3 regions of the Modestobacter sp. SYSU DS0657 genome follow, and region 2 is predicted to be linked to each of the others. Evidence: riboswitches for the same ligand, from Rfam matches in the RefSeq annotation. Region 2 holds a riboswitch; each other region holds the start of a gene.

Region 1 (9,419 bases), on a different contig from region 2:
TCGGTGCGCAGTCACCTGCTCACCGGCTGGTACGGGGTCCGCGAACCCCGCCGCCACGCCGCCTGACCGCACGCGCGCTCCGCCCACGTGCGGCTGACACACGCGCGTCAGCCGTACGACCGCCCTGCCCATGCGATCCGGCCGCACGACCGGCTGACTGCACGACCGGCTGACCGCACGCTCGCGTCATCAGTGCGGGCGGTGGGCGGCCGCACTGGCCGGCGTCAGCCGGCGCCGCGGTCCCGGACCGGCGGTGGCGTGGGCAGCGCGCAGGCCACCGTGCCACCCGGCAGCCGCATCCGGTTTGCCGCCACCAGCCGGTACACGCCCGCAGCCACCCAGCGCACCGGCGGCAGCACCAGCAGCAGACCCAGCAGAGGCAGCGGCCGGCGGCTCACCAGCAGCGCGTGCGCCACCGCCTGTGCGCCGCCGTCCACCCGCCCCGAGCGCCGCACCCACAGCACCTCACGCGCCGCCCGCTCGGCCGTGGTGCCCAGCGCAGGCAGGTCGGCCGGCTGCCAGGCCAGCACCTCCGCGTCGGCGGGCAGCACCCGCGGCGCCCAGCCGGCCACCCGCTGGCAGAAGCCGCAGTCGCCGTCGAACAGCAGCACCGGCCGGGCCACGGTCACCTCCACGGACGGGTGCGGGTCACGGCCGCGGGACGTTCCGCAGGTTGCTGCGGGCCAGGTCGATCATCTTCCCGACCCCGCCGCCCAGGACCATCTTCGACGCGGTCGCCGCGAACCCGCGGATCTGCTCCCCGGTGATCGCCGGCGGGATGGACAGCGCGTTCGGGTCGGTCACGAACTCCATCAGCACCGGCCCCGGCTCGGCCAGCCCCGCGGCGAGGGTGTCCCGCACCTCGCGGGGGTCCTCCACCCGCATCGACCGGATGCCGACCGCGGCCGCGATCGCCGCGAAGTTCGTCGGCTCGTGGTCGGTCTCGAAGTCCGGGATGCCGTCGACCATCATCTCCAGCTTCACCATGCCGAGCGACGCGTTGTTGAACAGCACGATCTTGACCGGCAGCCGGTGCAGCCGCGCCGTGATCAGCTCACCCAGCAGCATCGCCAGCCCGCCGTCCCCGCTCATCGACACGACCTGCCGCCCCGGCGCGGCGAACTGCGCGCCGATCGCGTGCGGCAGCGCGTTGGCCATCGACCCGTGCCGGAACGACCCGATCACCCGCCGCCGGCCGTTCGGCGTCAGGTAGCGCGCCGCCCACACGTTGCACATCCCGGTGTCCACGGTGAACACCGCGTCGTCCGCGGCGAGCTCGTCCAGCTGCGCGGCCACGTACTCCGGGTGGATCGGCCGCATCTTCTCCACCCGGTGGGTGTAGGCGTCGACCACCTTCTCCAGCGACGCCGCGTGGTCACGCAGCATCCCGTCCAGGAAGCTCCGGTCGGTCTTGCGCTCCAGCAGTGGCAGCAGCGCCCGGATCGTCTCCCCGACGTCGCCGTGCACGGCCACCTCGAGGGGGCTGCGCCGCCCCAGATGGGCGGCGTCCGCATCGACCTGCGCGGTCCGCGCCTGCGGCAGGAAGTTCACGTACGGGAAGTCGGTGCCCAGCAGCACCAGCAGGTCGGCCTCGTGCGTCGCCTTGTGCGCCGCGCCGTAGCCGAGCAGGCCGCTCATGCCGACGTCGTAGGGGTTGTCGTACTGGATGAACTCCTTGCCGCCCAGTGCGTGCCCCACCGGGGCGAGCACGTGCTCGGCCAGCTGCATCACCTCGTCGTGGGCGTCCCGGCAGCCGGCGCCGCAGAACAGCGTGACCGTGCCGGCGGCGTTGATCGCGTCGGCCAGCGCCTGCACCTGCTCGGCCGGCGGCCGGACGGGGGAGGGGCGGGCCACCATCGCCGACTCGACGGTCTCGCCACCGGACTCCTCGGCGGCCAGGTCACCGGGGAGCACAACGACGGAGACACCCTGCTCGCCGACGGCGGTCTGGATCGCCACCCGGAGCGCCTGCGGCATCTGCTTGGGGGTGACCACCTCGCACCAGGACGAGCAGTCCTGGAACGTCCGCTCCGGGTGGGTCTCCTGGAAGAAGGCCGTCCCGATCTCCTGGGACTGGATGTGCGAGGCGATCGCCAGCACCGGCGCCCCGCTGCGGTGCGCGTCGTACAGCCCCTGGATCAGGTGGGTGTTGCCCGGCCCGCAGGAACCCGCGCAGACCGCCAGCCGCCCGGTCACCTGCGCCTCGGCCGCCGCGGCGAAGGCGCCGCCCTCCTCGTTGGCCACGTGCACCCACTCGATGCCGTCGGTGTGCCGGACGGCGTCGACGATCGGGTTCAGCGAGTCACCGACCACGCCGTAGATCCGTTCCACCCCCGCGGCGCGGAGCATCTGCACGAGCTGGACGGCGACGGTCGGATGTGCCACGGGTGCTCCTCCGGACGGTGGGTCGGACGTCTGCTGCCGCACTCCTACCCGTGGCCGGTGGGCTGAACATGAACGGGGTCAGTCCTGCTCGGGCGGGGCGAACCGGGCGAGCGCCTCGACCGCCGGGCAGGTGTCGGACGCCCCGGTCAGCGGCGTGAGGTAGCCGGTCGGCCCGTCGCGCACCCCGTCCCGGCGCCGATGATCGGCTCGTCGAGGCCCGCGGTGTCGGCGGGCGCGTCGGCCGGGGCGACGGCGGCCCAGAACTCGGGCCGGAAGCCGACGACGACGTTCACGCCGCCGGTCGAGGAGAGCGGACCGGTCAGCCCGGCCACCCCGCGGACCAGGTCCGCCGCGGAGCGGCCGGGCGCCAGGTCGGGCGCCAGGTCGAACTCCAAGTAGCAGTGCTCGGGCGTCCCGAGCGCGACGATGCCGGGCTGCGGGGTCACGGCCTCACTGTGCCCGACACCCCGCAGCCGAGGGCATCAGTCGTTCGACGGCGGCTCGTCCTTGCCGGCCTCCTCGAGCGCGTCGGCCTCCTCCTTGGTCTTGTGCACGGCCTTGTCGGCGTGCTCCGGCGGCCCGTAGACGGTGTAGAGCACCAGTGGGTTGACCCCGTCGTTGACGAAGTTGTGCTTCTTGCCGGCCGGCACGACCACCAGGTCGCCCTGCGCGACCTTCTTCTCCTGGCCACCGACCTTGGCCCTGGCGGTGCCGCTGACGAAGGTCAGGATCTGGTCGACGTCGTGCACCTCCTCGCCGATCTCCCCGCCTGGCGGGATCGTCATGATCACCAGCTGGGTGTGCTCGCCGGTCCACAGCACCCGACGGAAGTCGGCACTCTGCTCGGCGACGGTGGCGATGGTGAAGTGCTCCATGGACGCCGGTCCTCCGTTCCCTCGATCCGCTGACCGGCGCGCGCCGGTCGCGACGGTCAGTCAAGAGCAGGTCGGCCGACGGCGCGATCCGAGAGCCCGTCCCCGACACCCTGGTGAATGTGGCCGCGCGGGGGGATGCTGACCGCCGTCACGCGCCGCCCGGCCCCCGGAGGCAGCCATGCGCACGCACCACGACGGCACCGACCCGGCCACCGTGGCCGCGGTCTCGGACACCCTCGAACCGGACACCGACGACGACACCGCCGGCTGGTCCCCGCCCGATCGGCCGTGGGTGTCGACCGGCTGGGGCACCACCGAGCGCGAGGAGGAGGCCGGTGAGAGCCTCTCCGGCCGGCTGGCCCGCGAGCTCCGCGACGGCGGGACCGACGACCGCGACGACGAGGGTGACGGTCTGGGCGACGACGCCGGCACCGACGGCGAGCTCCTCGACGACGAGGTCGGCGACGACCGCGCGGGCCGGCTCGCCGACGCCGACGACGACGGCCTGGTCGACCGGGAGGCGGAGCTGTACGCCGAGGACGAGGGCATCGACGGCGGGGCGGCCTCGGCGGAGGAGGCCGCGGTGCACCTCGTGCGGGACGGCGGCTGACCCGGGACCTCCGGCTCTGTGCGACCGGCGGCCCGGTGGGCCAGGCTGGTGCGAGCAGCCCGGTCGTCGGTGAGGGCCATGGGACGGCCGGGCACGGACAGGAGGACACGGTGACCGAGCAGGACGGCACGCGGGACGCGCTCGCGGCGGAGGTCGACGAGGCCATGGGCAACGCGGCTGGGGACGTGGCGCCCGCGGTGACGTCGACCGGGGCGGTCGAGGGCGGGGTCGTCGTCGGCCACGACGGTTCCGGGTGCGCCCAGGAGGCGCTCGTGTGGGCGGCCGGCCTGGCCGAGCGGGCCGGGTGGCCGCTGCACGTCGTCCGTGCCTGGCGGATCGCCACCGCGCCCCAGCCGGCCAGCTGGTCGCCGGGGTACGTCCCGCCGGTGAGCGACTACGAGAAGGCGGTCCAGGCCGACCTGGAGGCCGACGTCGTCGCGGCGCTCGGCCAGGACCGCGCCGCGGGCGTCACCTGCCACGTCGCGCACACCGCACCGGTGAAGGCGCTCATCGCCGCCGCCCGGCAGGCCGACCTCCTGGTGGTGGGTGCCCGCGGCCGCGGTGGCTTCGCCGGCCTGCTGCTGGGCTCGACCAGCGACCAGGTCACCCGGCACGCGCCCTGCCCCGTCACCGTGGTCCGGAGCGACCGCGAGGACTGACCACCCCGGCGGGTCGCGGCCGGGCCCGTGGGTGTCCACTGTCCGGGTGCCCGCCCCCGATCGCGTCCCGCCGTCCTTCCTGCAGGCCCACACCCGGGTCGAGCGGCCCACCCTGGTGCCCGAGGTGCAGCTGCACGTCGCCGACGACGTCGTCGCCCTGTGGGAGGCGATGGAGACCGAGGCCGGCGGCGCCGGCCAGGACCCGCCGTTCTGGGCCGCGGCCTGGCCGGGTGGCCAGGCCCTGGCCCGGTACGTCCTGGACACCCCGGAGCTCGTCGCCGGCAAGCGGGTGCTGGACCTCGGTGCCGGGAGCGGCCTGGTCGCCGTGGCGGCGCGGCTCGCCGGGGCGGCGCGCGTCGTCGCCAGCGACGTCGACCCGTACTCGCACGCCGCGGTCGCGCTCAACGCCGAGCTCAACGGGGTCACCGGGGTCGAGGTGGTGGGCGACGTGCTGGGCGAGGACGGACCGGACGTGGACGTCGTGCTGGCCGGCGACGTCTGCTACGACCGGGAGATGACCGCCCGGGTGCTGCCGTACCTGGGCGCCCACTGGCTGCGCGGCGCCACCGTCCTGCTCGGGGACCCGGGCCGCGCCTACCTGCCGCGGGAAGGGCTGCTGCCGGCCGCCACCCACGACGTCCCGGACGCCGACGGCGGGGAGGTCCGCCGGACGACGGTCTGGCGCCTGCCCTGAGCCGGGTGCGACCGGTGCGGCCTGCGGGACGGATCACACCGCGCTGACCAGGGGCGCCGTGGCACATCCCGACGAACTGGCGACGGAGCATTGTCACGAGGTCGTAAAGCGCTTTACCGTGGGCAGGTCCGGCCGGACGTCACGTCCCCACCCGGGGAGCCCGCGCCGGATGCCGCCGAGTCGCTGTCCGCAGCGATCCGGGGACCCACCGAAGCACTGGGGTGAATCCCGCCCGGGCACGCGCCCGGCCGGGTAGGGCGCCTTCCCGCCCGAATCCGTCAGCTAACCCGGTAGGCGGCCACGGAAGAGCCCGGAGCCCCCTCCTTCATGTCCCCACGCGCCATCCCGCACGACCACGCCGGGCACGACCTGCCGGCCGACGGAGACCTGCCCACCACGGTCCTCCCCGTCGCCGGGGAGGAGACCTCCCGTCGTGCCCGCCGCCTGGCGCCCCCGGCCGGCCTGCGCCGTCCGGCGATGTACCTGGCCGCCGCCGCGGTCGGCGCGGTCGTGGTGAACGTCGTCGTGGGCGGGCAGACCGGCGCGCAGGCCACCGCGGCGCCCGAGCCGGTGAGCATCGCCACCCAGCTGGGCCTCACCGCCCAGCACGCCAGCACCGTCGTCGCCGAGGGGCAGGTCGGCGACCGGCTCGGGGCGCTGGCGGCCGACCGCAGCCAGCGGCAGGAGGCCGAGGCCGCCGCCCAGCAGGCGCAGGCCGCCGCTGTCGCCGCCGAGGAGGCGCGGCTGGCCGAGGAGGCGCGGCTGGCCGAGGAGGCGCGGCTGGCCGAGGAGGCGCGGCTGGCCGAGGAGGCGCGGCTGGCCGAGGAGGCGCGGCTCGCGGAGGAGGCGCGCCAGGCCGAGGAGGCGCGCAAGGCGGAGGAGGCGCGCAAGGCCGAGCAGGCGGCTGCGGCTGCAGCCCCGCGGTCGCAGTCCAGCTCCCGGCCCTCCGGTGGCGGTGCCCCCGCCCCCGCCCCGGCTCCCGCCGCGCCGGCCGGCTCCTTCCAGAGCTACGCGCTGTCCCAGCTGGGCGGGGACGCCGGTCAGTTCTCCTGCCTGGAGAAGCTGTGGGGCAAGGAGAGCGGCTGGAACCCCAACGCGCAGAACCCGCGCAGCACCGCCTACGGCATCCCGCAGTTCCTGGACTCCACCTGGAAGGGCACCGGGATCGCCAAGACCTCCGACGGCTACCGTCAGATCGACGCCGGCCTGATCTACATCAACAACCGGTACGGCTCGCCGTGCGGCGCGTGGTCGCAGTCGCAGTCCGCCGGCTGGTACTGATCGACCCAGCACCGACCAGGAGGGGCCGCTCGCACCGGGCGGCCCCTCCTCGCGTGCCCAGCACGTCACCGCCCTGCCCGAATGTCACCCCCATCGGTCAGGATCACCGGGTGGACCACCCCGACCAGGAGGGCTGAACCGTGGGCAAGCACCGGGCACCCGAGCCCGCGGCCTCGGACTTCGACGCCGCGACGGCCGCGTTGGCCGACGTGACCGGCGACTACGTCGTCGACGCCGCGCACACCCGCATCGGCGTGCGGGCGCGGCACGCGATGGTGACGACGGTGCGCGGCGCGTTCACCGAGTTCGCCGGCACCGCCCATCTCGACACCGCCGACCCGGGTGCCAGCACCGTGTCGCTGCGCATCCGCACCGCCAGCATCGACACCGGCGCCCCCGACCGCGACGCGCACCTGCGCTCGCCGGACTTCCTGGACGTCGAGCGGTTCCCGGAGATGCGCTTCGACTCGACCGCGGTGCGGCAGGTCGACGACGAGGTCTACCGGGTCACCGGCGACCTGACCATCAAGGACGTCACCCGCACCGTCGAGATCGACTTCACCCTGACCGGCTCGGCGCTGGACCCGTTCGGCAACACGCGGGTCGGCTTCGAGGGTGCGCTGGCGATCAAGCGCAGCGACTGGGAGCTCACCTGGAACGCGGTCCTGGAGACCGGTGGTGTCCTGGTCAGCGACCGGATCCAGGTGGAGTTCGACGTCTCGGCGATCCGGGCCGGCTGACCCGGCGCGTTCCGCCCGCCGGGTCGCGCGCCCCGGCGGGCGGTGTCCGGGAGGCGGAAGGGTTGTGTCCCAGACCACTTCGCCCCGCTACGGTGGCACTGAGTGCCAGCGGCTGCGGCCGTGGGCACCGGAGGACGACGGCGTCCTCCGGTCCGAGCAGCAGGGGAGTGCGCAGATGGCGAACGCGTGGTTCGAGACGGTGGCCGAGGCGCAGCGGCGGGCCAAGCGCCGGTTGCCGAAGGGCGTGTACGGGGCGCTGGTCGCCGGCTCCGAGCGCGGGCTGACCGTCGACGACAACCTGGCCGCCTTCGCCGAGCTGGGCTTCGCCCCGCACACCGCCGGGCTGGCCAACGGCCGGCAGACGGCCACCCGCGTCATGGGCCAGGACATCGCGCTGCCGGTGCTGATCAGCCCGACCGGGGTGCAGGCCGTGCACCCCGACGGTGAGGTCGCCGTCGCGCGGGCCGCGGCCGCCCGCGGCACCGCGATCGGGCTCTCCTCGATGGCCAGCAAGCCGATGGAGGAGGTCATCGCCGCCAACCCGCAGACCTTCTTCCAGCTCTACTGGGTCGGCGACCGCGACCTCATGGCCGCCAAGGTCGAGCGGGCCCGGCGGGCCGGGGCGGCCGGGCTGATCGCCACGCTGGACTGGTCGTTCTCCTACGGCCGCGACTGGGGCAGCCCGTTCATCCCCGAACGCATCAACCTCGAGGCGGTGCGGCGGTACGCCCCCCAGGTGGCCCTCAAGCCCAGCTGGCTGTGGGACTTCGCCAAGACCAAGAAGCTGCCCGACCTCACCGTGCCGAACATGGTCGCCAACCCCGGCGACCCGGCGCCCACCTTCTTCGAGGCCTACGGCATGTGGATGCAGTCGCCCATGCCGACCTGGGAGGACGTCGCCTGGCTCCGGGAGCTGTGGGGCGATGACCGGCCGTTCATGCTCAAGGGCGTGATGCGCGTCGACGACGCCAGGCGGGCCGTCGACGCCGGGGTCAGCGCCATCTCCGTCTCCAACCACGGCGGCAACAACCTCGACGGCACCCCGGCCTCCGTCCGCGCCCTGCCGGCGATCGCCGAGGCCGTCGGCGACCAGGTCGAGGTGCTGCTGGACGGCGGCATCCGGCGCGGCGGCGACGTCGCCAAGGCCCTCGCCCTCGGAGCGAAGGCCGTGATGATCGGGCGCGCTTACCTCTGGGGCCTGGCGGCCAACGGGCAGGCCGGCGTGGAGAACGTGCTCGACGTGCTGCGCGACGGCCTCGGCTCGGCGATGGTCGGCCTGGGACGGGAGTCGGTGGCCGACCTGTGCCGGGACGACGTCGTCGTCCCGCCCGGCTTCGAGCGGTACCTGGGCGTCGACCAGGTCGCCGACGCCCCCGTGGAGACCGTTTCCGCGCAGCACCGGCCCGCCCGGGGGTAGCCGGCCGGGGCCGTGGCGAAGAGCTGCGGGCACCGATGACTTCGGGGCGGCTCGGCGGTCTGGGTGGGCAGAAGACCCGCCCGGTCGCCGAGGAGGCCGCCCATGTGCCCGCTGTCCCGTTTCGTTCCGCTGTGGTCGGTGCTCGAGCAGCGGGTCGCCGACGGCCGGTTGCCCGGTTACGCCGCGGCCGTCCGCTACCGGGGCGACATTGAGGTGCGCACCGGTGGCTGCCTGGTCCGCGGCGGCGGCGATCCGGTCACCCCGGACTCGCTGTTCCGGCTCGCGTCGCTGTCCAAGCCCTACGCCGGCGTGCTGACCCTGGCCCTCGTCGAGGACGGGGTGCTCACGCTGGACGACCGGGTGGCCCGGTGGCTGCCCGAGCTGGCCGACCCCCGGGTGCTCACCGTGCCCGGGGGTCCGCTGACGGAGACCGTGGCGGCGGCACGGGAGATCACCGTGCGCGACCTGCTGACGAACACCGCCGGTTTCGGTGCGCTGTTCGACGGCAGCCCGCTGGACGTCGCCATGGTCGCCGCCGGCCTGGGGGCCGGGCCGTCGTCCCCGGTGCTCCCACCCGCGGAGTTCCTCGCCCGGCTGGCCGAGCTGCCGCTGGCGGCCCAGCCGGGGGAGCGGTGGCTCTACCAGACGTGCACCGACGTCCTCTCCGTGCTGCTCGTCCGCGCGACCGGGTGCCCGCTGGGTGAGCTCCTCGCCCGGCGGGTCACCGACCCGCTGGGGCTGGCCGCGACCGGCTTCTG
Region 2 (9,419 bases):
CGACGAGGGTGCTGGTGTACGTGAACTCGGCTCCGGCCTTGGTCAGGAAGCCGCGGATCTCCTCGGTCCCGCGGTAGGTGATGCCCTCGTCGACCACCACGGCGGTGGGCGTGAAGGCGCGCAGCGCGGCATCCGCGTCGCGGGCGTCGTGCGCGGCGAGGTAGCCGCGGATCGGAGCCGGGAGCTGGTCGGGCTGGATGCTGGTCGGTGTGCTCATGGCCCGACCGTGCGACCTCCCGGACCGGGAGGGTCAAGCGCTGGACTCTCCCCCTGGGAGAGGGTGCACAGTGCACGCGTGCTGGCGATCGGTGAGTTCTCCCGGCTGACCCACCTGAGCGTGCGCACGCTGCGCCGCTACCACGACGCGGGCCTGCTGGAGCCGGCGACGGTGGACGACGCGACCGGCTACCGGTACTACACCGCGGACCAGATCCCGACCGCGCAGGTCATCCACCGGCTCCGCGAACTCGACGTCCCGCTGGGCGACGTGCAGCGCATCCTGCGCTCCCCCGATCCGCGCACCCGCGCCGGCCTGGTCGCCGACCACCTGCAGCGGCTCGAGGACGAGCTGGAACGCACCCGCGGCGCGGTCGCGTCGCTGCGCCGGCTGCTGCGCCCCGAGCCACCACCGCTGGACGTCGAACTGCGCGCGGCGCCGGCGACGACGGTCGCCGCGGTCGAGGACGACGTGGCGCACGACGAGGTGCTCGCCTGGTACGCCGGCGCCATGGCCGAGCTGGACGCGGTGGTCCAGGAGCCGACCGGCGTCCCGGGGGGCCTCTACGACAACGCGCTGTTCGAGGAGGGCCACGGTCACGTGCTCGTGTACCGGCCGACGTCCGATCCTCCGCGCAGCGGCCGGGTGCACCCGGTGACCCTGCCGGCCGCCGAGCTGGCCGTCACCACCCACGCCGGGGAGCACGACGACATCGACGTCACCTACGGCGAACTGGGCACCTGGGTGGTGGCCAACGCCCTGGCGGTGGCCGGGCCGGTGCGGGAGATCTACCTGGTCGGCCCGCACGACACGGCCGACCCCTCCGCGTGGCGGACGGAGATCGGCTGGCCGGTCTTCCGCGTGGCGCCGCGCTGATGGTCGCTGCCCGCCCCTGACCCCGCTCCACGCTCCACGCCCCACGAGAGGCCTGCCCCATGCCGGGCATCCGAACACCAGACCAGCGGCTCCGCGTCTTCGTGAGCTCGACCCTGCACGAGCTGGCGGCCGAGCGGCGCGCCGTCGCGCGCGCCGTCTCGGCGCTGCGGCTCACCGCCGTCATGTTCGAGGCGGGAGCGCGCCCGCATCTCCCCGGCGAGCTGTACCGGGCCTACCTCGCGCAGAGCGACGTCTTCGTCGGCGTGTACTGGCAGCGGTACGGCGAGCTCGTCCCCGGCCTGGACGTCTCCGGCCTGGAGGAGGAGTTCGAGCTGTCGCAGGGGATGCCGCGACTGCTGTACCTGAAGACACCCGCTCCCGACCGGGACCCGCGCCTGACGCAGCTGATCCGCCGGATCGGGCGGGAGGCGGCCTACCGCCCGTTCCGGACCCCCGCCGAGCTGGGCCGGCTGGTCCGCGACGATCTCGCCCAGCTGTTGAGCGAGCGGTTCACCGCCGCACCCACCGCGCCGGCGGCTCCGGCGGTCGCGGGTGCGACGGCGGCGCGTCCGGTCGCCCGGTCCGTCCTCACGCTCGCGCCGCTCCCGGTGAGCACGACGTCGCTCGTCGGTCGGCAGCAGGCGGTCGCCGATGTGGCGGACCTGCTCTCGCGCTCCGGCCGGCGGTGGGTCACCCTCACCGGACCGGGCGGGATCGGCAAGACCCGCCTGGCGCTGGCCGCCGCCGAGCAGCTGCGCGAACGGTTCGACGCGGGCACCGTCTTCGTCCCGCTCGCCGAGCTGACCGACCCAGCCGCCGTCGTGCCACGCATCGGCTGGGCCCTGGGGGCCGACCTCGCCGGCGCGACCACGCCGGTGCCCGCCCTCGCTGACCTCCTCGGGCGCGACCGGTGGCTGCTCGTCCTCGACAACCTCGAGCACCTGGTCGCGGCCGGCCCCGAGCTGGCCGAGCTGCTGACCCGGTGCCCCGGACTGGCGGTGCTCGCGACCAGCCGGACCGTCATGGGAGTGCAGGCCGAGCAGGCGTACCCCGTTCCCCCGCTGCCGGTCCCGGAGACGTCGGACCTGCCGGACGTCGCGGAGAACCCGGCGGTGCGGCTGTTCCTGGAGCGCGCCCGGGCGGTGCGCCCGGGCTTCGCGCTGACCGCGGACGGCGCCCAGGCCGTCGTGGAGATCTGCCGCCGCCTGGAGGGCCTGCCGCTGGCCATCGAGCTGGCCGCCGCCCGCGTGCAGCTGCTCGACCCGGGCACGGTGCTGAGCCGGCTCTCCCGTTCCCTCGACACGCTCGGTACGGGCGCGGCCGATCTCCCGGAACGGCAGCGCACCCTCCGCGCGACGGTGGACTGGAGCATCGGCATGCTCGACGACGCGGAGCGGTCGCTGCTCGAGGTGCTGGCGGTGTTCGCCGACGGCTGGAGCCTCGCGGCCGCCGCCCACGTCGCCGGCCTCGACGAGGACCGGGTGCTGGACCTGACCGAGAGCCTGGCTCGCCACAGCCTCATCCACGTCGCGGTGCGGCCCACGGGGCCGCGACCCCGGATGCTGCACCCGGTGCGCGCCTTCGTCGCCGAACGGCTGGCGGCGCGTCCCGACGTCGACGAGGTGCGTCGCCGCCACGCCGAGCACTACCGGGCGCTGGCCGAGAGCGCCGATCGGCCACTGCGCGGCTTCCGCCAGCGGGCGTGCGCCGAGATCCTCGTCCGGGAGAGCGACAACGTCGTGACCGCGGTGCGCTGGCACCTCGCCCACGACCGGGCGCCGCTCCCCCACCTGTTCCGGGTGCTGTCGCCGTTCCGGGTCCTCTGGCCGTTCCTGGGCCTCGGGGACGTGATCATCGGCGAGGCCCGCTCCTGGGTGGCCGAGCTGCTGCCGACCGAGGACGGCCTGCCGGCAGCCTCGCGCGCGGAACTGCTGAGCACGGCCCTGGTCTCCGCCCTGGAGGTCGGCGACGCGACGGCCGTCCGGGCGACCAGCGAGCGGCTGACCGCGCTGATCGGCGAGGTCGAGGACCCGTACCTGGACGCCGTGTCGCGCCTGCTCCTCGCCTGGGCCGCGGCGCTCGTCCGCGACCTGGGCGGCGCCCGGCGGGGCTTGCGCACCGCCCTCGACCGGCTGCGCGGTCTGGACGAGCCGATGTGGACGGGGTTCGCGCTGGTGACCGCCGGATCCGTGGAGGCCGCCCTCGGCGATCCCGCCGACGCCCTGCGCCACGCCACCGAGGCGCACCACCTGGCGGATCGCTTCGACACCCCCTGGCTGGCTGCCGTGTCGCGGGTGGTCCTGGCCGGGCTCGCAGTGGGCCGAGGCGATCTCGACGAGGCCCGCGCTCTCCTCGGCGAGGCGCTCGACCTCAGCGAGTCCGGGCACAGCACGCACTGCCTCTGCCTGGCACTTGCGGGTGTTTCCGCGATGTCCCTCGCCGAGGGGGACGACGAGCGGGCCGGACTGCTCGCCGGGGCGACCGAGGGCCTGCGTCGTCGCGCAGGGCTCCGGGTGTACGCGTCGATGCGCGGGGACGGCGACCTGGTGGACGCAGTGCGCGCGGCGGCCGGATCTGCGCGGTTCGACGAGCTGTTCGCCTCGGGCAGCCGACTGGCCCTGGCGGAGGTCCTCGACCTCGCCCGGGGCAGCCTGGTTCCGGGCGAGTGACGACCTGAGCCAACGGGTTGGAACCGTGTGCGGGAGTATCGCGTCGCCTCTCCGACACGAGATGCCTGGCTCACGCCAGGGCCGAATGCACAGGGCGCCCGCGAGTCGCGGAGCGCACGCTCTCGTCTAGCGGTGGCCACTGCGGTGCCGGCCGCAACCGGGTGACGAGTCCGGGAGAGCGCCGGCCGGGTCATCACATCACCCGCGCTGTCGGGCGCACCGCGCGGACCGGCAGCCGGGCGCCGGATCGGACGAGCGCCCCTGCCCGGTCACAGCCGGGCAGGGGCGCTCGTCCGACGGTCCGGCCTCAGCGGCCCACCACGGTGGGCGTCAGCCGGGCAGGAACGACACGTGCGGGTGGTCCATGTGGTTGGCGGTGGGCGACCCCCGGTCCGCCATGCCCTGCCACGTGCCCGTGCGGACCTGGTAGATCCGCTGCTGCCAGATCACGTACTCGACCCGGAACCGGGACGCGTTGTCGATGACGTACTGGGTGACGGCGTCACCCTTGGCCCGGTCGGTGTGGACCATGAAGTCGGCCGCGAGGTCCTGCGTCGGGCTGTGGCCGGGCCGGGTCACGACCGTCCCGACGCCGAACCGCTCGGCGACTTCCTGGACCGCGGGGCGGACGTGCGGAGCCCACACGTCGTAGGCCCCCGCGCTCGCCGCCGGAGCCGCCGGAGCCGCCGGAGCCGCACGGTCCGCGCTCCGGCTGGCTGGCCGCTCGGCGACCCGAGTCGCGGCAGCAGCCACCGTGCCGCCGATCGCGAGCCGCTGACCCACGCGCAGGGTGTTCGGGTTCCCGCCGATGACCTCCCGGTTGAGCGCGTGCACCTCCTGCCAGGTGGTGCCGTGGGCGGCCGCGATCCTGCCGAGGGTGTCGCCCGCCCGGACGACGTACTCCCCCGACGCGCTCTGCGAGGCCATCGCCGGAGCCGCCGGTGCCGCACCGGTACCGCCGATGGTGAGCACCTGACCGACGCGCAGGCGGTTCGGGTCGGCGCCGACGGTGCCGGCGTTCTCCGCGTAGATGGTCTGCCAGGTGGTGCCGTGAGCCGCGGCGAGGGTGCTGAGGGTGTCGCCGGGAGCGACCGTGTGCTCCGCGGCATGCGCCGGGGCGGCCACCGCGAGGGGAACGGCCACTGCTGCCGCGATCGTCAGAGCGGGCCGGGTCACGGACGCCATGCTCGGGCGCCGGGTGGGACGGAGGTGCCGTCCCGGGTGTCGCTGTGCCATGGATGTGCGCCTCTCACCGCCTGCGGAGTTAGCTGTCGGGTTCGGGCGAGAGCTGCCCGGCCGCGGATGCGGCTTCACCCCAGGGCCCGAGGGCCCGGTCCTGCGCGTGGGTCCCCCGCGCCTGCCCGTCGTGTCGTCTGGTCCCGTGGCGGTGGGCAGGTTCGGCGGGCCGCCATCCGGGGTCCTCCGCAGTCGGTGGACGAGCGCACGGTAGGCAGACGGCGATCGGCCACGGCAATCCCCCCGATCCCCTCCGCCGGGCTTCCGGAGGGGCTGATTCCGGGGTGCCGACGCACCTCCTCGGCCGCCGCCGGACGGCCGGCCGGACGCGCCTGGCCTGCCCTTTCCACCGTTCGTGACCTGCCCGCACGCCAGCCGTGGGCACCGGCCGCACCGCCGTCCGCTCACGAGTTCGGTTGCAGACTCAACCTACTTTGCGTCGGTATGTCGTGACCCACCGCAGTCACTCGGCGCGCGTGCCACCGCGGCTTCAGCGGGCGTCGGCGGCGGCCGGTCCAGGTACCCCGCCACCGGCCGGGAGACGGAAAAGGGCCCCGGCCGCCCTCCTCGGAAAGGAGGTCAACCGGGGCCGTCCGGGCCGCTTTGCGGCGGGGCGCTGTCGCCGGACCGGCGATCAGGCGCGCCGGCCTCCGGTGAACCGGCTCAGCAGTCGCTTGAGCAGGTTGGCCTTGATGAGTCCAGAGATGAGGCCCATGTCGTTCCCTCCAGTAGGTCGCCGTTCTCAGGGCACTACCCTCTGGCGCCGCAGACATCACTTCCGGGCGGGGTGAGCGGGAGCCTCCGCGGGAGCGACTGCGCCCTTCCGCCGCGCGGCGGCCCTAGCATCGCCCCGTGGACCAGCAGGCACTGACTTCGATCGTCCAGCGCTACTGGGACGGGCTGTGGAACCGGCGCGACCTGACGGTGATCGACGAGCTCATCGCCGAGCCCTACGTGCGGCACTCCTCGGCCGGTACCCGGTCGCTGACCCGGGCGCAGTTCAAGCGGGAGGTCCGCGAGTCCTGGCAGCTGCTGCACGACCCGGCCACGACCGTCGACGACCAGGTGACCGCCGAGGACCGGATCTGGACGCGGGCTACCACGACCGGCCTGAACCTCGAGACCGGGCAGACCTCGGTGGTCACCTGGCTGGTGGTCCACCGGGTCGCCGACGGGCAGATCGCCGAGTCCTGGAGCGCCACCCTGCCCGGCGTCGACTGGCGCTGACCCCGCCCCGCCCGGACCGCTGCGGCCGGTGGCTCAGCCCAGGTCGCGCAGCCGGCTCGCGGTCGCCATCCTCCGCCGGCTGAGGACGGCGTACAGGGCCACGAAGGCGAGCACGCCGGCGCCCATCCCGCTGAGCGTCCACCGCAGCCCGATGAGGTCGGCGAGCAGGCCCAGCGGGAGCGCGGCGATACCGAACGCGCTGAAGCTGAGCATGATCAGCCCCTGCACCCGCCCGTGGTACTCCATGTCCGACAGGGCGATGAGCTGCGACTGGTTGGTGGTCTGGAAGGCGAGCATCGACGCGCCGACGGCGAGGAGCACGACCACTGCGACGTAGGCGTTGGGCGCGATCGCCAGCGCGCAGATGGCGAGCCCGAAGACGGCGCCGGAGCCCACCAGGACCCGGGTCTGCCGCACCCACGAGGTGCGCCGGCCCAGCAGCAGGCCCGCCGCGACCCCGCCGACCGCGGACGTCGCCGCCAGCACGCCGTAGCCGACCGAGCCGAGGCCGAACAGGTCGCTGGAGATGGTCGGCATGAACGCCAGGTACGGCAGCCCCATCATGGCGACGCCGATGCCGCACCACACCAGGGCGCTCAGCTCGGGGTGCCGCCGGACGTAGCGCACCCCGTCGGCGAGCTCCCCGAGCGGGGACCGGCCGGAGGCCTCCCCCCGCCGCCGCCCGGCGGGCAGGGCGGCGGTGAGCAGCACCCCGACGGCCGCAAGCGCCGCGCTGAACAGGAAGATCGCCTCGACGCCCCAGGTGAACGCACCGATGACCACGCCGGCCAGCGCCGGGCCGACCACCCGGTTCACCTCGGCGTTGACCAGGAGCAGCGAGACCGCCTGCGGCACCGACCCGCGGGGCACCAGCTCGGTCAGGAACGCCATCCGGGCCGGGTTGAACAACGCGAAGCCCACGGCCTGCAGCACGCCCGCGCCGAGCAGCATCCAGTAGGCGATGACATCGAAGACGACGGCCAGCCCGATCCAGGCGCTCGACACCGCCAGCAGGAGCACCGAGATCTGCAGCACCAGCCGCTTGGGCAGCCGGTCGGCGGCCACGCCACCCCACGGCGTGGCCACCAGCAGCGCCACGCCGAAGGCCAGCAGGACCCCGCCCAGGGCGGCGTTCGACCCGGTCAGCTCGAAGGCCAGCCAGCTGCGGGCGATCGCCTGCGCCATGACGCCCAGGAAGACCGCCGCGGCGTTGAGGTAGAGGACGAGGAAGCCGCCGATCCGCAGGATCGCCATCGCGCCGAGCACCGACGGGGGTTCCGGCGCCTCCGGGGGGACGGTCCCGCCGGGGACCGGGACCGCCGGTACCGGCACCTCGGCTCCCTGAGCCGGGCCGGACGCCGGTGGCGACGAGGTGGGTGGCGACGAGGCGGGGGGCGACGAGGCCGGCCCGTCCTGCTCTGCGTCGACGTCCCGGATGGCTTCCCCGCTCATGGCTCCCCTCGCCCGGCGCCCGCACGGGGTACCCGACCGTCCAGCACCACCTCCCGCACGGACGGGGGCACACCCGACCCTGCCACACCGGGAGCAGGACGCCACGGTGGTCGGACCGGGACGGAAGGCCGCCGCGCCGGTACCGCGACCGATACCCGCGGTCTCCGCGGCACCCTCGGATGCTGCAGGGGAAGGCGTACGTGCGCGGTCAGCCGTCCGGGCTGCGCGCCCCCTCCCCGGCCGGCGCCCGCCGCCCGAACCAGAGGATGCCGACCCCCAGCGACACCACCAGCCCCCACGATCGCCGACCCGCGCGCCGCGCACCAGTGCGCTCACCCGCCGTCTTCGTCCCGTGGTCGCGGCCGGCCCATCGTGGTCGCGAGGTGCGGGGACGGGCTCGTGATCAGACCTCCCGCGGAAGCCGACGACCCGAACACCACGCTGCGACAGGCCCAACTGGAAGGCTGGCCCCGTGGAGGGCGAGGTGTCGGCGGCTGGGGGGTGCGCGCCTCCGGGTGAGGCTTGCGGGTGACCGGGATGCACCCAACTGACCCACGCCACCGCCGCGTCTTCTTCACCAAGACCCTGGCGCCCGCCCCGGAGGACTGATCTCCCAGGCGCGCATCCGCTTGCGGAGTACGTGAGACGGGGCCCGCCTGCTCGAGGTCCGCGGGCTTCTGCTCGCGCCGCCTCGGCCGCGTCGGGTGGATGCCTGCCGCCACCGCCCTGTTCCCCCGGGCCGTGCGCCCGCGCAGTCGCCGCTGACCCGGCCGGTCAGCGGCGACTGCGTCGTCGGGGGACGGCGCCGAGCGCGTGGCGGGGATCGACCTACACGAGATGCCGTGGCACCGTCCGGTCCCAGTTCAGCGACACGATGCGCCGGTCGTTTTCGTAGGCATCCAGCTCCGCGTGCAGGCAGAAGTCCGTCGCGGTGGAGGTCAGCACGGTGCGGGTCACCGTCCGGACGAGCCAGTCACCCCGCCGGAACGCCAACCGCCACGTCGTCTCCCCGCCGACGGACCCCACGTCGTCCCCCACGGAGCTGTAGCGCTCCTCGGCCCGCCGGGTCACCTCCAGATCGATGTCGTCGAAGCGCACGGTCCCCAGGTCGTTGACGACCTCCAGCGCGGACTCGTAGCCGATCAGGTCCCGCGTGACCTGCCAGCGGTGCTCGCCGGGCTGCACGTTGGTGACCGTGATCGGCTCGGCCCCTTCGGGCTCCTCGAAGGGCTGGAGCGTGACCTCGTCGGACTCCGCGAGGGGCCGGTTGGGGAGGAGCAGCCGGCTCGACCCGGTCGTCACCTCGAGACGTGGTGACTCCGGTGAGGGCCAGGCCAGCGGCCAGTACGAGGTCGACAGCGACAGGCGGATGCGGTGGCCGGCCGCGAAGGCGTGGGCGACACCGTTCATCTGGACCTGGACGCGGTAGCGCTCCCCGGGGACCAACGGCTGCGGGTCGGCGTGCCCGTCCCGGTGGGTGAGGTTGAGCAGTCCGTAGGTGACCCGGGTGGCCCGCCCGTCCGGCGCCACGTCGGAGAGCCGGACCGCCACCATCGCGTTCGGTCGGTTGCTGGTCAGCTCCAGCTCCACCGCCGGAGCCCCGAGGATCTCGTACTGCTGCTCCAGGACGTCGCTGTCGAACACCAGCGAGCCGCCGTCCTCCTCGCGCTGGTCGTAGGGCAGGTCCGGGGGCGCGTTGTAGGAGCACCACTTGCCGGCGAAGTGCCCCACCGACAGCGGCG
Region 3 (9,419 bases), on a different contig from region 2:
CGCGGGTGCCCGCCGGGTCGGCCGCGTAGAGCTCGGCCGGGGTGTGCAGCCCGAAGAGGGTCAGCGTGTGCAACCCGGTCGCCACGGTGATCGACGGGTCGGTCAGCGAGTGGCAGTACACCTCGAACGGGACGACGTCGGGCAGCCGCCCGGCCACAGCCTGGGCGTACGCGGCGTCGATGGCCGACGCGGACTCGTCGACGTGCACGGTGCCGCTGAACACCCGGTGCGGGTCGTCCCCGGAGCGCAGCCCGGGCAGCCGCCGCAGCACCATGTTGACCTTGAGCTGCGAGCCCGAGGGCCGTGGCGTGGCCGGCGCGCCGAGCAGCTCGTCGAGCACGGCCGGCGCGGCGCCGCCCACCACGTGCCCGGCGTCGGCCGCGTGCGCCGTCCCGTCGTCGTCGGTCCAGTGCACCGTGACCCCGTCGGCGCGGGCCTCGATCGCGGTGGCGGTGGCCCGGGTGACCAGCCGGGCGCCCGCCGCGCGGGCGGCGGTGGCGATCGCGCCGCTGACCGCGCCCATGCCGCCCACCGGCACCCGCCAGCGGCCGGTGCCGTTGCCGACCAGGTGGTAGAGGAAGCAGCGCCCGGCCAGCCCGTCGGCGGCGTGCACGTCGGCGAAGGTGCCGATCAGGCCGTCGGTGAGGGCGATGCCGCGCACGTCGTCGTCGGACAGGTGGTCGGCGACGACGTCGGCCAGCGGACGCTCGCGCAGGTCGTGCCAGATGCCCGGGTCGCGCAGCCGGCCGGCGAGCTCTGCCTCGCTGGGCAGCGGCTCGGTGAACGTGGGCGCCAGGTCCTCGGCCAGGGTGGCCAGCCGGCCGTAGAACCGCTGCCAGCCGGCCAGCTCGGCGTCCCCGCCGGTGAGCGCGCGGAACGACGCCGCCGTCGCCGGCCCCTCGTCCCGCTCGACCAGCAGCGCGCGGTGCCGGCCGTCGCGGCGCAGCGGCGTCCAGGACGCGACCGCGCGGTCCCGCAGGTCCAGCGGCAGGCCCAGGTCGGTGCCGATCCGGTCGGGCAGCAGGCTGACCAGGTAGGAGTACGCCGAGAGCCGGACGTCGACGCCGGGGAACACCTGCTGGCTGATGGCGGCGCCGCCGAGCACGTCCCGCTGCTCGAGCACGAGCACCGACCACCCGGCGCGCGCCAGGTAGGCGGCGGCGACCAGTCCGTTGTGCCCACCCCCGACCACGACCGCGTCGTAGCGGGCCGCGGTGCTCACGCCAGCTCCCGGGCGAAGAAGACCGCGTGCGGGTCGTCGGCGCCGACGTAGTGCCCGAACGCCTCGACCGGCCGGTAGCCCGTGGACCGGTACAGCGCGATCGCCTCCGGCTGCCGGACGCCGGTCTCCAGCCGCACCGTCGTCCACCCGCGGGTCACCGCCTCGGCCTCCAGCCCGGCGAGCAGCAGCCTGGACACCCCTCGCCCACGGGCGCCGGGGACGACGTACATCCGCTTGATCTCCGCCTCGTCCGGCCCCAGCGGGCGCAGCGCGCCGCAGCCGATCGGGGTGCCGTCGTCGTCGCGGGCGAGCAGCACCACCGCGACGTCGGCGGCGGACGGCGGCACCCCGGGTTCGCCGGCGCCGTCGTAGCGGGCGCGCAGCTCGACCTGCTGGGCGGCGGTCAGCGCGACGACGTCCGGGTCGTCCCAGGGAGCGGTGGCGAGGGTCGGCACCGGGTCATCCTGGCGCGCCGTGTTCCGGGTCCCTCTAGCAGGTGCCCGGGCCAGGGCCGGCGACCGCCGCGCCGGGGGAACGCCCAGCCCCTGGTGCGGTGGCGGCGCAGGGGTGCGGAGCCGCTGGCGGAGCGTGACGGGAAGGGGCCGGCAGGGTGCGTGGTGGCGCGGTCCGGGGCCGGCGGCCGGACCGTCCGGCGCCGACGGTGGGTGCCCAGTTCAGGACGCGTGTCGGCGTCCCGGGCGCGGACGAGACCGGGGCCGTGGACGTCGGCGGTCCACAATCCCGGCGCGCCGATCACGCGCGGTGAGCGTGTTGCAGCACACGCACGGAGTTTCTCAACAAAATCGCAAAGAGCCTTTGTCACGAGCCCATAACGCCCTTACGGTGGTCCGCGGTCCGGACGGGCACCTCAGCCACCTCTCGGTGGCGACCGACCAGACCGCCGCCGAACTCCGCGGCCCGTGCACTCCGGCGGGCCAGGGGACCGGGGACCCACCGCAGCACTGGGGTGAAGCACTGCGCGGCCCAGCCGGGCCGCACGTGCCGGGTGTCTTCCCATCCGAACCCGTCAGCTAACTCGGTAGGCGGCACGTTGGAAGAAAGGACCACCCGCCGAAGATGGCGAGTTCGCTCAACCCTGCCCGTCGCGGGTCCACTCCCCGCCGGGCCGTCGTCACCTTCTTCGCCGCCGGTGCCCTCGTGGCCACCACCCTGCTGGCCCCCGCGCCCGCCGCGGCCGAGCCCACCACCTCCGCGGAGGCGGCCACCCTGGTCGCCGAGCGCGCCCACGAACTCGAGGTCGTCACCGAGCAGTTCAACGACGCCCGCGTCGAGCTCGAGACCAAGCAGGCCGAGGTCGACGCCGCCGTCGCTCAGGTCGAGGCCGCCGAGGCCGCCCTGGCCGGCGCCCGTGACCGGGTCCGGGAGGTCGCCCGCAGCGCCTACACCGGCGACCAGCTGAGCACCCTGCAGGCGATGCTCACCAGCGAGTCCGCCGACGAGCTGATGGACCGCGTCGGCACGCTGGGCTCCATCGCCGACCACAACAACGGGATCCTGGGCGAGGCCGTCGCGGCCGACGAGCAGGCCACCGAGGCCCAGGCCGCGGCCGAGGCCGCCGCCACCGAGGCGCAGGCCCAGCTGGACCGGGTCGAGCAGCAGCGCACCGACCTGAACAAGCAGATCGCCGAGTACCAGGCGATGTACGAGCGGCTCTCCGCCGCGGAGCAGGCCGCCTCCCGGGCCGAGGCCGAGCGGCAGCACGCCGCCGAGGCCGCGGCGGCCGAGCAGGCCGCCGGCTCCGGTTCCGGTTCCGGCTCGGGTGGCGGCGGCAGCGCCGCCCGCGCCGCAGCCCCGGCCGCGCAGGCCCCGTCCGCCCCGGTCGTCGCCTCCAGCGGTGCCGCGGCGACCGCGGTCAGCACCGCCATGGCCCAGCAGGGCAAGCCCTACGTCTGGGCCGCCGCCGGCCCGGGGTCCTTCGACTGCTCCGGCCTGGTGCAGTACGCCTACGCCGCGGCCGGCATCTCCGTGCCGCACTCCAGCCGGGCGCAGGCGACCATGGGCCGCGCGGTCTCCCGCGGCGAGCTGCAGCCGGGCGACATCATCGCCTTCTACTCCCCGGTCAGCCACGTCGGCATCTACATCGGCAACGGCCAGATGGTGCACGCGCCGACCTCGGGCGACGTCGTCAAGGTCGCCAGCATCGACGTGATGGGCAGCATCACCGCGATGCGGCGGATCGCCGGCTGACGCCAGCGCTCCAGCACGAACACCGGTGCCCCGGTCGCCTCGCGGCGGCCGGGGCACCGGTGTCTCCGCGCCCTGCAACGGCCCCCTCCCGGGTCCTGCCCTGAGCCTGCGAAGGGTGGGGAGGAGGGGGTCCTTCATCACATCCGGGAGACCACGGCACCGGTGGTTCGTTGTCCCCGGTCGTGGCTGCCCGACTGCTCGCCCCCGCTCCCGTCGCCCGCACGTTCCGCGTCGTCGCCGTCGCCGAGGCGGTGTCCTGGGTGCTGCTGCTCGCCGGGATGTTCGTCAAGTACGTGCCGGAGACCTCCGAGGTCGGCGTCCAGGTGTTCGGCCCGGTGCACGGTGCGGTCTTCATCGCCTACGTCGCGGTGACGCTCGTCGCCTGGCGGGTGCTCGGCTGGTCCCTCGGCACCACCATCCTCGCGCTGGCCGCCTCGGTGCCGCCGCTGGTCACCCTCTGGTTCGAGCACTGGGCCCGCCGCACCGGCCGGCTGCCGGTGGGGGAGACCGCAGCCGCCCGGGCTGGCTAGCCTCCCGGCATGGCCGAGCCCGTGCTGCCCTCCACCGCCCGCACCCTGCTGGCCCGCACCGCCCGCGTGCAGCGCGACGGGCGGGCGCCCAGCCTGGTCGCCGGCGTCGTCCGGGGCGGCGGGCTCGCCTGGTCGGCCGGGCGCGGGGACGTCGCCGACCCGCACACCGACGTCCAGTACCGCCTCGGTTCCATCAGCAAGACGGTCACCGCCCTGGTGGTGATGCGGCTGCGCGACGAGGGGGCGCTGGGCCTCGACGACCTGCTGGACGAGCACCTGCCGGGCACCCCGCTGGGTGACCGCACGGTCGGTCAGCTCCTCTCCCACCTCGCCGGGGCGGGTTCGGAGAGCCCGGGCGGCTGGTGGGAGCGCGTACCCGGCGGATCGCTGGCCGAGTTGCCGCTCAGCGACGACGACGTGGTGCTCGGCGCCGCCCGGCGGTTCCACTATTCCAACCTCGGCTTCGGCCTGCTCGGTGAGCTGGTCGCCCGGCACCGCGGCCGGCCGTGGGCGGACGTCGTCCGGGACGAGGTGCTGCTGCCCCTGGGCATGACCCGCACCACCCCGCGTCCCAGCGGCGCTGCCGCCCAGGGCCACGCGGTGCACCCGTGGGCCGACGTCGTGCTGCCCGAACCCGAGCACGACGCCGGGGTGATGGCCGCGGCCGGTCAGCTGTGGGCGACGCTGGCCGACCTGGGGCGGTGCGCCGTCTTCCTGCTCGGTGACACCGCCGACGTGGTCTCCCCGGCCACCCTGGAGGAGATGACCGTGCCGGCCGGGGTCGACTCCGCCGCGGCCGGCTGGTCGGCGTACGGCCTGGGCCTGCAGGTGGTGCGCGCCGACGGGGTGACGCTGGTCGGCCACGGCGGCTCGATGCCCGGGTTCCTCGCCGGGGTGTTCGTCGACCGGGCCGAGCAGGCGGGCGCGGTGATGCTGGCCAACACCACCAGCGGGCTGGACCCGCTCGTCCCCGGGCTGCTGGCCGACCTCCGGGCGGCCGAGCCGCGCGTCGTCGACGCCTGGACGCCGGCGCCCCCGCCGGTGCCGCTGGACGTCCTCGGCGTGTGGTTCTGGGGGCCGGCCCCGCACGTGCTCCGGGCGCAGGGCGACCGGCTGCTGCACCTGGGCCCGCTGCCCGGCCGCCCCGGCCGGGCCAGCCGGTTCACCGCGCGGGCGGACGGCACCTGGGTGGGCCTGGACGGCTACTACGCGGGGGAGACGCTGCGGATCGCCCCGGACCACCTGGACCTGGCGACCTTCGTCTTCACCCGCACGCCCTACGACCCCGATGCGCCGGTGCCCGGCGGGGTGGACGCGCGGGGCTGGCAGGGGCGAGCCTGAGGAAACGGCCCCGCTGCAGGGTCATCGCCGCGAGCGTGCGAGTGGCGGGGGGCAGCGGGGTCCGTCACCGGTCGAAGGCGTCCATCGTCGTCTTGACCACCGCACCGTAGGCCAGGTGCGGGACGAGGTCGCTGAGCCAGTCCGTGGTCGACCAGGTGCGCGGGTCGGTGATGCCCAGGGCGGTCATCGGGCCGTTGGAGCCGATCAGCACGCCGACCGTCGTCAGGGCCGTCCCGACCAGCGGCTGGGAGCGGAACCCGGCGGCGCGGGCCACCCCGGCGAGGACCCCGATGCCGATGCCGGCGGCCAGCCCGGTCATCGGGCCGAGCCCCTGCACCCGGTTCTGCCGGGTCTCCTCGTCGCCGGGGATCTGCACGTGCACCTTGTCGGCGAGCGCCTCGACGGTCTGCTCCGGGGTCGAGCTGCTGCCCCGCCCGCGCGTCACCATGTCCAGGTAGGTGACGGCGTTCAGCGCCGTCGTGCCGGCCGCACCGGCGGCGGCGCCGCGCAGCACCCAGCCCAGCGTGCTGATCCCACGCCGGCCCTTGCCGATGGTGCCCAAAGAGGTCCGCTTCGCCATGATCGCGGCCCTACCCGGCCCGGGCGGCGGGTGAAACGGGGCTCAGTCGCGAGTGAGGACCAGGACCGTCGCACGGCGGGCGGCCCGGCGGTCGCGGACGGCGACGAGGGCGCCCATCAGGACCGCGACGCCCGCGGTACCGGCCACCAGCGCCAGCGCCTTCGCCGCGTCCGCCTCCTCGGCCTGCGCGCCGACCGGAGGGCCCGGGGACGGCGGGTCCGCCACCGCGGCGATGTCCCGGACCTCCGCCGCCAGCTGAGGGCTGAGCGGGGCGGTGCCGCCGCAGAGGTCGGCGGCGAGCTGACCCTCCGGGAGGTCCGGCGGGTCGGTGGCGAAGACCAGGAACGGTCCGTCACCCGCCAGCTCCAGGCCGCAGCTGGCGCCGGAGTCGGCGGAGACCACCTGCTGCCGCGGGTCGGCCACGCCCTTGTGCAGGGTGTCGACGGCGAAGACGTGCAGCGCAGGGGCGCCGCTGCTGCGCCCCGACCCCGCCGGCGCCGGCACCTCGCGGGAGACGAGCGTGCCGGTGAAGACGGCGTCGGCCCGGGCGAACTGCTCGTCGGTGCCCGCTCCGGCGCAGCTGCAGGCCCAGGCGGGAGGTGCGGCGGCCCAGCCGCCGACCAGCAGGGCGCAGGTCAGCAGGGCGCAGGCCAGCAGGGGAGAGGTCAGCGGCGCGGTCGCCGGCCTGTCGCGCGCGGCGTCAGCATGCTCGCGGCCGGGCCGGTGTGCCAGTACCCCGGCGGCCGCCGGCCCTCAGCCCGCGCCGGCGCCGTCCTCGCCACCGCGGGTGGGCGCGGCGGCGCGCTCCAGCAGGGGGGCCATCCGGTGGTCGACGAACCGGCGCAGCGCGAGGTTGGTGTCGGTGCGCTGCACGCCGGGGATCGCCAGCACCTGCTCGCTGATCCGCCAGAGGTCGTCGGCGTCGACGGCGACCACCCGGACCAGCAGGTCGGCGACGCCGGAGAGCCCGGTGACCTCCAGGACCTCCGGGATCGCCGCCAGCGCCTCGGCGACGTCGGCCAGGCTGCGCTGCACGACCTGCACCGTCACGTAGGCGCCCAGCCGGTAGCCCAGCGCCTCGGGGCGCACCCGCCGCTCGAACGGCTCGAGGGTGCCGGCGGACTCCAGCCGGGCCAGCCGGGCCTGGACGGTGTTGCGGGCCAGGCCGAGCGTCTGCGCCAGCGAGAGGACGGTGGCCCGCGGGTCCTCCGACAGGGCCAGCAGCAGGCGGGCGTCGGTGGCGTCGAGTCGGGTCGTGCCGGCGGTCACGATGCGCAGTCTGACATGCGAGGACGTCCTACTACCGGGCATCGTGCGCACCCCATGGGACGGATCTTGCGCAGATCGGCCGCGTGGTGATCTGCTGCTCGGTGCTCTGGCGTGCCACCATGTGTGAGCGGCGCCACACCCGGGCGCCGCGAGGACGTCCAGCGCGGGAACCCCGGAGACCCCGGGCCCCGCGAGACGGCGAGGAGGGACGCGCATGACCGCGCTGTCGCACACCACCGAGGTGGTCGACCCCATACCGGGAGCCGGTGCTCCCCATCTGCCCGGGCAGCCGGGGCTCGTCCAGCTGCTCACGCCCGAGGGCGAGCGGGTCGAGCACCCCGACTACGCGCTCGAGGTGAGCGACGAGGAGCTGCGCGGCCTGTACCGCGACCTGGTGCTCGTCCGCCGCTGGGACACCGAGGCCACCGCCCTGCAGCGGCAGGGCGAGCTGGGGCTGTGGGCGTCGCTGCTCGGCCAGGAGGCGGCCCAGGTGGGCGCCGGCCGGGCGCTGGCCGACGACGACATGGCCTTCCCGACCTACCGCGAGCACGGCGTGGCCTGGACCCGCGGGGTCGACCCGCTGCACGTGCTCAGCCTCTTCCGCGGCGTCGACCAGGGCGGCTGGGACCCGGTGGCCACCGGGTTCAACCTCTACACCGTCGTCATCGGCGCGCAGACCCTGCACGCCACCGGCTACGCGATGGGCCTGCAGCGCGACGGCGCGGAGAGCGCCACCCTGGCCTTCCTCGGCGACGGCGCCACCAGCCAGGGCGAGGTCAACGAGGCGATGATCTGGGCCGCCACCTTCGCCGCGCCGGTGGTCTTCTTGTGCCAGAACAACCAGTACGCGATCAGCGCGCCGATCGAGCGGCAGTCCCGGGTGCCGCTGTTCCACCGGGCCGGCGGCTTCGGCTTTCCCGGCGTCCGGGTCGACGGCAACGACGTCCTGGCCGTGCTCGCGGTGACCCGGGCGGCGCTGGCCGCCGCCCGCGACGGTCAGGGCCCCACCTTCATCGAGGCGTTCACCTACCGGATGGGCGCGCACACCACCTCCGACGACCCGACCCGCTACCGGCTGGCCAGCGAGCTGGAGGAGTGGAAGCTGCGCGACCCGATCGCCCGGGTCAAGGCGCACCTGTCGCGGAACGGGATCGCCGACCCGGACTTCTTCGCCGCGGTCGAGGTCGACGCCGACGCGCTGGCCGAGCGGATCCGCAGCGGCACGCGGGAGCTGGCCCCGCCGGCGCCCACCGAGATCTTCGACCACGTCTACGCCGAGATGCCTCCCGAGCTGGCCCGCCAGCGTGCGGAGTTCCTCGAGTACCACGCCGGCTTCGAAGGAGCGGGGCAGTGACCGAGACCCTCACCATCGGCAAGGCCCTGAACCTCGGGCTGCGCCGGGCGATGGAGGACGACGCCAAGGTCGTGCTCATGGGCGAGGACATCGGGCGCCTGGGCGGGGTCTTCCGGATCACCGACGGCCTGCAGAAGGACTTCGGCGAGGACCGCGTCGTCGACACCCCGCTGGCCGAGGCCGGCATCCTCGGCACCGCCGTCGGGCTGGCGATGCGCGGCTACCGGCCGGTGTGCGAGATCCAGTTCGACGGGTTCGTCTTCCCCGCCTACAACCAGATCGTCACCCAGGTGGCCAAGCTGCACGCCCGCTCGAAGGGCCGCCTGCCGATGCCGATCGTCATCCGCATCCCGTTCGGCGGCGGCATCGGCGCGGTCGAGCACCACAGCGAGAGCCCGGAGGCGTACTTCGCGCACACCGCCGGGCTCAAGGTCGTCAGCATCAGCACCCCGGCCGACGCCTACTGGGGCATCCAGCAGGCGGTCGCCCACCCGGACCCGATCGTCTTCCTCGAGCCCAAGCGGCGGTACTGGGAGAAGGGCGAGGTCGACCTCGACGGCGCCGCGGCGCCGCTGTTCGCCTCCCGGGTGGTCCGCGGTGGCGACGACGTCACCGTGCTCGCCTACGGGCCGATGGTGAAGACGGCGCTGCAGGCCGCCGCGGCCGCGGCCGAGGAGGGCCGCTCGCTGGAGGTGGTCGACCTGCGCACCCTGTCCCCGCTGGACCTGGAACCGGTGTACGCCTCGGTGCGGCGCACCGGCCGGTGCGTGGTCGTGCACGAGGCGCCGCTGACCCTGGGCCTGGGCGCGGAGATCGCCGCCCGGGTCACCGAGACCTGCTTCCACTCGCTGGAGGCGCCGGTGCTGCGGGTGGGCGGGTACGACACCCCGTACCCGCCGTCGAAGCTCGAGGAGG

The links. A riboswitch is a leader RNA that binds a small molecule or an ion and turns the genes downstream of it on or off. The one in region 2 is predicted to bind cyclic di-AMP.
Region 1: linked by a shared signal. The riboswitch ahead of ACI79A_RS10195 (aggregation-promoting factor C-terminal-like domain-containing protein) and the one ahead of ACI79A_RS06495 (LysM peptidoglycan-binding domain-containing protein) in region 2 are both predicted to bind cyclic di-AMP.
Region 3: linked by a shared signal. The riboswitch ahead of ACI79A_RS03465 (NlpC/P60 family protein) and the one ahead of ACI79A_RS06495 (LysM peptidoglycan-binding domain-containing protein) in region 2 are both predicted to bind cyclic di-AMP.

Annotation. Positions count from the first base shown of each region.
Region 1 is NZ_JBJHAG010000013.1:46,006-55,424, reverse strand. Features, by position in the region: gene ACI79A_RS10235 (hypothetical protein) at 1-66, shown strand, start outside; gene ACI79A_RS10230 (thiol-disulfide oxidoreductase DCC family protein) at 225-623, opposite strand; gene ACI79A_RS10225 (pyruvate dehydrogenase) at 649-2,385, opposite strand; gene ACI79A_RS10220 (hypothetical protein) at 2,532-2,831, opposite strand; gene ACI79A_RS10215 (cupin domain-containing protein) at 2,868-3,260, opposite strand; gene ACI79A_RS10210 (DUF5709 domain-containing protein) at 3,439-3,870, shown strand; gene ACI79A_RS10205 (universal stress protein) at 3,981-4,529, shown strand; gene ACI79A_RS10200 (class I SAM-dependent methyltransferase) at 4,576-5,223, shown strand; cyclic di-AMP (ydaO/yuaA leader) riboswitch at 5,387-5,535, shown strand; gene ACI79A_RS10195 (aggregation-promoting factor C-terminal-like domain-containing protein) at 5,551-6,504, shown strand; gene ACI79A_RS10190 (YceI family protein) at 6,645-7,244, shown strand; gene mftD (pre-mycofactocin synthase MftD) at 7,420-8,661, shown strand; gene ACI79A_RS10180 (serine hydrolase domain-containing protein) at 8,764-9,419, shown strand, end outside.
Region 2 is NZ_JBJHAG010000007.1:826-10,244, forward strand. Features, by position in the region: gene ACI79A_RS06480 (nuclear transport factor 2 family protein) at 1-217, opposite strand, end outside; gene ACI79A_RS06485 (MerR family transcriptional regulator) at 296-1,093, shown strand; gene ACI79A_RS06490 (ATP-binding protein) at 1,195-3,762, shown strand; gene ACI79A_RS06495 (LysM peptidoglycan-binding domain-containing protein) at 4,093-4,938, opposite strand; cyclic di-AMP (ydaO/yuaA leader) riboswitch at 5,021-5,117, opposite strand; gene ACI79A_RS06500 (ester cyclase) at 5,851-6,225, shown strand; gene ACI79A_RS06505 (MFS transporter) at 6,259-7,557, opposite strand; gene ACI79A_RS06510 (CocE/NonD family hydrolase) at 8,506-9,419, opposite strand, start outside.
Region 3 is NZ_JBJHAG010000003.1:142,111-151,529, reverse strand. Features, by position in the region: gene ACI79A_RS03475 (phytoene desaturase family protein) at 1-1,222, opposite strand, end outside; gene ACI79A_RS03470 (GNAT family N-acetyltransferase) at 1,219-1,677, opposite strand; cyclic di-AMP (ydaO/yuaA leader) riboswitch at 2,115-2,284, shown strand; gene ACI79A_RS03465 (NlpC/P60 family protein) at 2,300-3,430, shown strand; gene ACI79A_RS03460 (DUF3817 domain-containing protein) at 3,613-3,960, shown strand; gene ACI79A_RS03455 (serine hydrolase domain-containing protein) at 3,970-5,301, shown strand; gene ACI79A_RS03450 (hypothetical protein) at 5,366-5,881, opposite strand; gene ACI79A_RS03445 (hypothetical protein) at 5,924-6,385, opposite strand; gene ACI79A_RS03440 (Lrp/AsnC family transcriptional regulator) at 6,635-7,150, opposite strand; gene pdhA (pyruvate dehydrogenase (acetyl-transferring) E1 component subunit alpha) at 7,365-8,504, shown strand; gene ACI79A_RS03430 (alpha-ketoacid dehydrogenase subunit beta) at 8,501-9,419, shown strand, end outside.